2 regions of the Pseudomonas sp. F220 genome follow, and region 2 is predicted to be linked to the other one. Evidence: riboswitches for the same ligand, from Rfam matches in the RefSeq annotation. Region 2 holds a riboswitch; the other holds the start of a gene.
What was found. A riboswitch is a leader RNA that binds a small molecule or an ion and turns the genes downstream of it on or off. The one in region 2 is predicted to bind cobalamin.
Positions count from the first base shown of each region.

Region 1: it holds a riboswitch for cobalamin, as region 2 does, so the genes downstream of both, ACZYSM_RS05605 (CbtB domain-containing protein) here and cobO (cob(I)yrinic acid a,c-diamide adenosyltransferase) in region 2, are expected to answer to the same signal.

Region 1 covers NZ_JBVASJ010000004.1:72,705-76,104, reverse strand. The annotation lists gene ACZYSM_RS05615 (cobalamin biosynthesis protein) at 1-333, opposite strand, end outside; gene ACZYSM_RS05610 (CbtA family protein) at 330-1,031, opposite strand; gene ACZYSM_RS05605 (CbtB domain-containing protein) at 1,043-1,237, opposite strand; cobalamin riboswitch at 1,373-1,600, opposite strand; cobalamin riboswitch at 1,777-1,990, shown strand; gene cobW (cobalamin biosynthesis protein CobW) at 2,085-3,164, shown strand; gene cobN (cobaltochelatase subunit CobN) at 3,168-3,400, shown strand, end outside.
Region 2 covers NZ_JBVASJ010000043.1:8,798-12,197, reverse strand. The annotation lists gene ACZYSM_RS25435 (class I SAM-dependent methyltransferase) at 1-510, shown strand, start outside; gene ACZYSM_RS25430 (hypothetical protein) at 617-1,201, opposite strand; cobalamin riboswitch at 1,357-1,590, shown strand; gene cobO (cob(I)yrinic acid a,c-diamide adenosyltransferase) at 1,668-2,279, shown strand; gene ACZYSM_RS25420 (cobyrinic acid a,c-diamide synthase CobB) at 2,290-3,400, shown strand, end outside.

The DNA of each region.
Region 1 (3,400 bases), on a different contig from region 2:
CTGTTCGGCCAGTGCCAGCGCAGCGCTTTCGGCCACACCGTAGCAACCGGTGCGTTCAAAGGCGATCTCTGAGCGGTGACTGAGTTGAGGTTCGTAGGCAGCGAGTTGCACGCTACTGAAGCACGTCAGTGGCAGCGCCAATTGTTCGGCCAGTTCGAGCAGGCCAGGTTCATCGCGTTTCAAGTCGATACTGGCCAAGGCCCGGATCGCTCGAAGCTCAATGTGATGGGCGTGCAACGCCTGATCGAGCAGCGCCCGCAACGTGCTGGCGGGGCAGCCACGCTGGCAGCCCAGGCCGACCACCAGGGTCGGCGCTGTGCTGATGTCAGTCATGCGTGGTGTTGACCTTCGCTTTTACGCCGGAACAGCCAGGCGCTGATCAGGCCCAGGGCCAGCCAGAATGCGGCGTTGGTCAGCTGAGAGGCAATTTTGAATTGCGACTCCAGGGCTTCCGGCGCCAGGCTGGAATGCACATCCGGCTGTGGTGCGCCGATGAAGTGCGGAACCGCCAGAATCGCCACGCCGAGAATCTTCAGCAGCCAGTGCTTGCCGAACACCATCAGCGCGATGCCGACTGCCGTCGAAGACGCCGTACCGATCCACCAGATCTGTCGTGACGCAAGGTCCGCCGCGGCGGTGCCCGGCAATTCAGGTGGCAAACCCAAGGTTGGCGCCAGCACGAAGGTCGCGTAACCGGCCAGGCCCCAGAGCAAGCCCTGAGACGTACGGTTTGGAGCGCGCAAGGTATAGAGACCGGCAAGCATCAGGGCAAAACCGACCGCTACCACCAGATTGCCACCGGTGGTCGACAGCACGCGCTGCCAGCCATCTTCCGGCTCCCAGGCTTCGGCATCATGGGTATGACCGGCCATGGCACCTTCAGCGTGTTCGTGAATTTCGGCGGCCGGGGCTTTTTCGTAGGTTTCCGCCTGGAGAATCAGCGGCGCGACCCAGAAGCTTTGCAGCAGGGTCAGCAACAGAGCCGCGAGCAACCCGGTGAAACCTGCGGTTTGCGCAATACGTTTGATCATGTCGACAGGTCTCAATGACACGGGAAGGCGGAGCTGTGACGGGTGTCGTGGGCCGCGTTGTGCACTGCATCGATGTGCGAGAAACCGGCGAAGTACACCAGGCACGCGCCCAGAATCGATGCGCCGATGGCGGCAATCAGGCGTTGGCTCAGGGTGGATGTGGTGCTGGCGGTGCCTGCGTGGCGGGTGCTGCTGATGATCGACATGGCGCTTCCCTCTGGTGTGTCAGCGGGTGAATCGAGCGCATGAAAACCCCGCGAGACAGGCACGCAGAGGTTCAAACAGCGCCCGCCCACCGCGGGTTTGTTATTCAGTGCCTGAGCTAACGAACTAGCCGTACAGGACACTATGTATTACGGGCCGGTCTCCGGGCTCGCGAGGGGTTTGGCTATTGCCTGAACCTGCAAGAGTCGCCTTCCCATGCCGAACTGCTGGCACAGTGGATCTGACTCTTCGCTCGCTTACCGTTGCGGGGGCAGCACCGGACTGATCAAGGCTTTGAGTAAAGCACATGACTCACCGGTTTCCCGTTTCACCCTGTGAAGGGCACCCGTAACAAGGTGTGAAGGAGAACATGAGCGGGGGATGGGCGTCAATTGGCAAGATTTCTCACCTGGAAACCGAGGCGTTTCCATCGCGAGCAGGCTCGCTCTCACAGTTAATCGCATTCCAGTGTGGGAGCGAGCCTGCTCGCGATGGGGGCGGTGCTGGCGCTACAAGACATTGACCCGCTCCCAAGCGATGCGTAGCCTTGCGCTTTCGAGGTTCTTCGGCGCTTGAGCCGAAGCTAAGAAGGGAACGCGGTCAATGCCGCGGCTGCCCCCGCAACTGTGAACGGTTCCGTTTCTGCCATGCCACTGCACGCTCTATCCATAGGGCAAGCGGGAAGGCGCAGAAATCGCCAGTTGAAAGACCGGCAAGCCGTCAGCCAGGAGACCTGCCTCGTAACAGATTCTCACTACAACCGGGCGGGGTGATCCGGTGGCGAAATCTTCCGCGCCCACGTTCGCGGTTGTCGTCCCGTATGCCCGCCACTTTGCCAAAGGGCATCCGATGAAAACACTGGCCAAACTTCCCGTCACCATCGTTACCGGCTTCCTCGGCTCAGGCAAAACCACCTTGCTGCGGCACATGCTCGATAACGCGCAGGGCCGGCGTATCGCGGTGATCGTCAATGAGTTTGGCGAGTTGGGCATCGACGGCGAAATCCTCAAGCAATGCGCCATCGGTTGCACTGAGGAAGAAGCCAACGGCCGGGTCTATGAACTGGCCAACGGTTGCCTGTGCTGCACCGTCCAGGAAGAGTTCTTCCCGGTGATGCGCGAACTGGTTGCCCGTCGCGCTGACCTTGACCACATCCTCATTGAAACTTCCGGTCTGGCCCTGCCAAAACCGCTGGTGCAAGCCTTCCAGTGGCCGGAAATCCGCAGTGCCTGCACCGTCGACGCGGTGATCACTGTGGTCGACAGCCCGGCCGTGGCCGCCGGCACTTTCGCCGCGTTCCCGGACCAGGTCGACGCCCAACGCAAGCTCGATCCGAACCTGGACCACGAATCGCCGCTGCACGAGCTGTTCGCCGACCAATTGGCCAGCGCCGACCTGGTGATCCTCAACAAAGCTGACCTGATCAGCCCTGAAGACCTGGCCAAAGTGCGCCTGGAAGTCGCCGAAGAACTGCCGCCTGCAGTAAAAATCATCGAAGCCAGCAGCGGTCGTGTGCCACTGGACGTTTTGATCGGCCTGGGCGCGGGTTCCGAAGAACACATCGACAGCCGTCACAGCCACCATGATCACCACCACGGTGGCGACGCCGATAGTGAAGGGCATGACGACCATGACCACGACGCCTTCGATTCCATCTCCATCGAACTGCCCCAAGCCGACGAAAGCCTGCTGCTGGACGTCCTGACCCAATTGGTGGTTCAGCATGGCATTCTGCGAGTCAAAGGCTTCGCCGCCGTCCCGAACAAGCCGATGCGCTTGCTGATCCAGGGCGTGGGCACGCGTTTCGATAAACACTTCGACCGCGCTTGGCGCGCCGATGAGCCACGTGCAACGCATCTGGTGCTGATCGGCCAGGCACTGGACGCCGCTCTGATCGAAGCGCAATTGCGCGCCGCACTTAGCGTCTAAGCCATGCACCTGCTCAGGACCCAGCCCGGCGGTTTCGTGTCGGATGACAACATTGCCGACCTTGGACAAACCCCCGCCGAGCTGGTGATCCTGTGCAGCGGCGATTCCAGCCTGGCGCTGCTCGCCGAAGCCGCGCAGCAGTTGCCGGACGACTACCCGAGTCTGCGTCTGGCCAACCCGATGCAGGTGCAGAATCATGCTTCGGTCGACCTGTATGTCGATGAGGTCTTGCGTCA
Region 2 (3,400 bases):
CTCGCATTGCTGGTCAAGCTAACCGGCGCCAAGCGTTTGCTGGAAGTCGGCACTTTCACCGGCTACAGCGCCTTATGCATGGCCGCAGCCTTGCCCGATGACGGTACCTTGATCTGCTGCGATATCCCCGGTGATTACAATGCCACTGCCCGCCGTTACTGGCAGGAGGCAGGTGTGGCGCAGCGAATTGATTTGCGCCTGGCACCTGCACTGGAAACCCTGGCGCAAATCGAGCAGCAAGGGCGGGGTGGCTGTTTCGACTTGATCTTCATCGATGCCGACAAAGCCAACTATCCAGCCTATCTGGAGAGTGCTTTGCGTCTGCTGCGAAGCGGCGGCCTGGCGATTTTCGATAACACACTGTGGAGCGGGCGGGTGCTTGAGGTGAATCCCGAGAGTGAAGACACCCGAGCCATCCAGGCGCTGAACTGCGCCTTGAAGGATGACCCGCGTGTCGACTTGTCGCTGTTGCCGTTAGGCGATGGGCTGACGTTGTGCCGCAAATTGTAGGAGCAATCGGTCGACGCTCGATTGCTCCTACAAGGTCATTTTTATTTAGCCGACACCCATCAAGCCTTGTTTCCCAGATCATCGGCCTGCCGATTGGTTCAGCCTCTCAGCCGCGCGCCTCTTTGAGCAGCATGGCGACGCCCGGGTGATAGTTGCCCGCTTCGTTGCGCAACTTGCGGTAGGCATAGGGGAAATACCAGGCCACGGCGCAGGTATGTTCCTTTTGCAGATCGTCGAGCATGTCCTGGAGTTCCTCCGGGGTGGCGCTCTGTTGGGTCTTTTGTGGCGCAACAAACAGGCAGCCAAGTTTCAGATCGCTGGCGTAGCTGACTTTCTTCGCGTCGCTCGTGATGTCGAGCAGCGCTTGAGTGAGATTCAGATTGTTGACCCGTGGCCAGCGCTGGGTGGCCTGGATGTAGACCCGTTCTTCTTTGGTGGCGAGGTAGAGGTCGGCACGCCCGTTGCGGTCGCCGTCTTCTTGCTGCTTTTTCGTTGTGGTTTGCTCCAGTGTCACCATTTCCGCCATCCATGCTGCAGCCGACAGCAGGCCAAGGTTGGCGCGTTCATCGAACCAATAAGGGGATTCGTTATCACCGCGCACCTGGTTGTAGCGATCGATACAGTCAAACCAGCGCTCCAGCGCCGGGCGCAGGAATTCCAGCTTCGGATTGCTGATGATCATGCCTTGCATGTTGCTTACCCTTATTCGTGTGATGTTAGAGTTGTGGCTCTTTGATATCACTGCTTTCCGCGTGGCACAAGATTGGCGTCAGTTTTTTGATCGGTGCCGCACAATCGAGGTTGAACGCCCCGGGTTTAATTGACGCTCCACCCCCAACCCTCTAACCTTCGCGACTTGTTTCAGGTGCTCTGTGGCCAACGGTCGACAGAGTGAAACAGGGAAGCCGGTGAGTGTGCGTTCTTTAACAGAGCGGGCAGCGATCCCGGCGCTGCCCCCGCAACGGTAAATGAGTCAAGGCTGCGCTTGTACCACTGTGTCGAGTGTCGACATGGGAAGGTGTGCAGTCCGGGATAACCCCACTCATGAGCCCGGAGACCGGCCTGATTCATCCAACGGCATCACGGTGGGCGATGCCAGGCTTATGCCGTCTATTTTTATTCCTGCCCCCCATTATCCACCCTAGTGGAGAGCTGCCATGACTGAATCCCCCGATCGTGACGAACGCCATCTGGCGCGCATGCTGCGTAAAAAAGCCGTCATCGACGAGCGCATTGCCAACTCACCAAACGAATGCGGATTGCTGTTGGTTCTGACCGGCAACGGCAAAGGTAAAAGCAGTTCCGCCTTCGGCATGCTTGCCCGGGCCATGGGTCACGGTATGCAATGCGGCGTGGTGCAGTTCATCAAGGGTCGCAACAGCACCGGTGAGGAGCTGTTCTTTCGACGCTTCCCCGAGCAAGTACGGTTTCACGTCATGGGCGAAGGCTTCACCTGGGAAACCCAGGATCGCCAGCGTGACATCGCCGCCGCTGAAGCGGCCTGGGAAGTGTCCCGTGAACTGCTGTGCGACCCGGCCATTGGTCTGGTGGTGCTCGACGAGCTGAACATCGCCCTCAAACACGGCTATCTGGACCTGGACCAGGTGCTCAGCGACTTGCAGGCTCGCCCGCCGATGCAGCATGTACTGGTCACCGGTCGCGGCGCCAAACCCGAAATGATCGACCTGGCCGACACGGTCACCGAAATGGGCGTGCTCAAACATGCGTTCCAGGCCGGGATCAAAGCGCAAAAAGGCATCGAGCTGTGAGTAATAAAGCATGAGTGATTCACGTCATTGCCCGGCGGTACTGATCGCCGCGCCGGCTTCCGGTCAGGGCAAGACCACCGTGACCGCCGCATTGGCCCGCTTGCATCGCAATCAGGGGCGTAATGTTCGGGTATTCAAGTGCGGCCCGGACTTTCTCGACCCGATGATTCTCGAACGCGCCAGCGGCGCGCCGGTGTATCAATTGGACATGTGGATGGTCGGCGAGCAAGAAAGCCGTCGATTGTTGTGGGAAGCGGCGGGCGAGGCAGACCTGATCCTGATCGAAGGGGTTATGGGCCTGTTCGACGGCACGCCGTCCAGCGCCGACCTGGCGCGGCACTTCGGTGTGCCGGTGCTCGCAGTGATCGACGGTACGGCCATGGCCCAGACCTTTGGCGCTCTGGCCTTGGGCCTGGCGCGCTATCAGCCGGACTTGCCGTTTGCCGGTGTGCTGGCCAACCGCGTCGGCACTTTGCGTCATGCGCAATTGCTCGAAGGCAGCCTGACCGAAGGTCTGCGCTGGTATGGCGCGTTGTCTCGGGAAACCGGGATCGAATTGCCGAGCCGCCACTTGGGCCTGGTCCAGGCCAGCGAGCTGAATGATCTGGATCTGCGCCTCGACGCGGCGGCCGACGCCTTGGCCGGCAGCTGCGAAGTGGCGTTGCCGCCAGCGATCGAGTTCGCCGCGCCTGAGGTTGTCGTCACCGAGCCATTGCTGGCGGGTGTGCGGATTGCCGTGGCCCGCGATGAAGCGTTCGCGTTCACCTATGGCGCGAGCCTGGACCTGCTCCGGGCGATGGGTGCCGAATTGCTGTTTTTCTCGCCCATCCATGACCGCGAATTGCCCGAGGCTGACAGCGTGTACCTGCCGGGCGGCTACCCGGAGCTGCATCATGTGGCGTTGGCGGAAAACGCCACGATGCTGGCAGCGATCCGCGCGCACCATGCGGCCGGCAAGCCGTTGCTGGCCGAATGTGGTGGCATGTTGTATCTGCTTGATTCCCTGACCGATGTCGAGGGGCAACGCGCCGAGTTGGTAGGGTTGCTGGCGGGGGACGCGGTGATGCAAAAGCGCCTGGCGGCGCTGGCCTTGCAGGCGGTTGATCTGCCAGAAGGTTCGT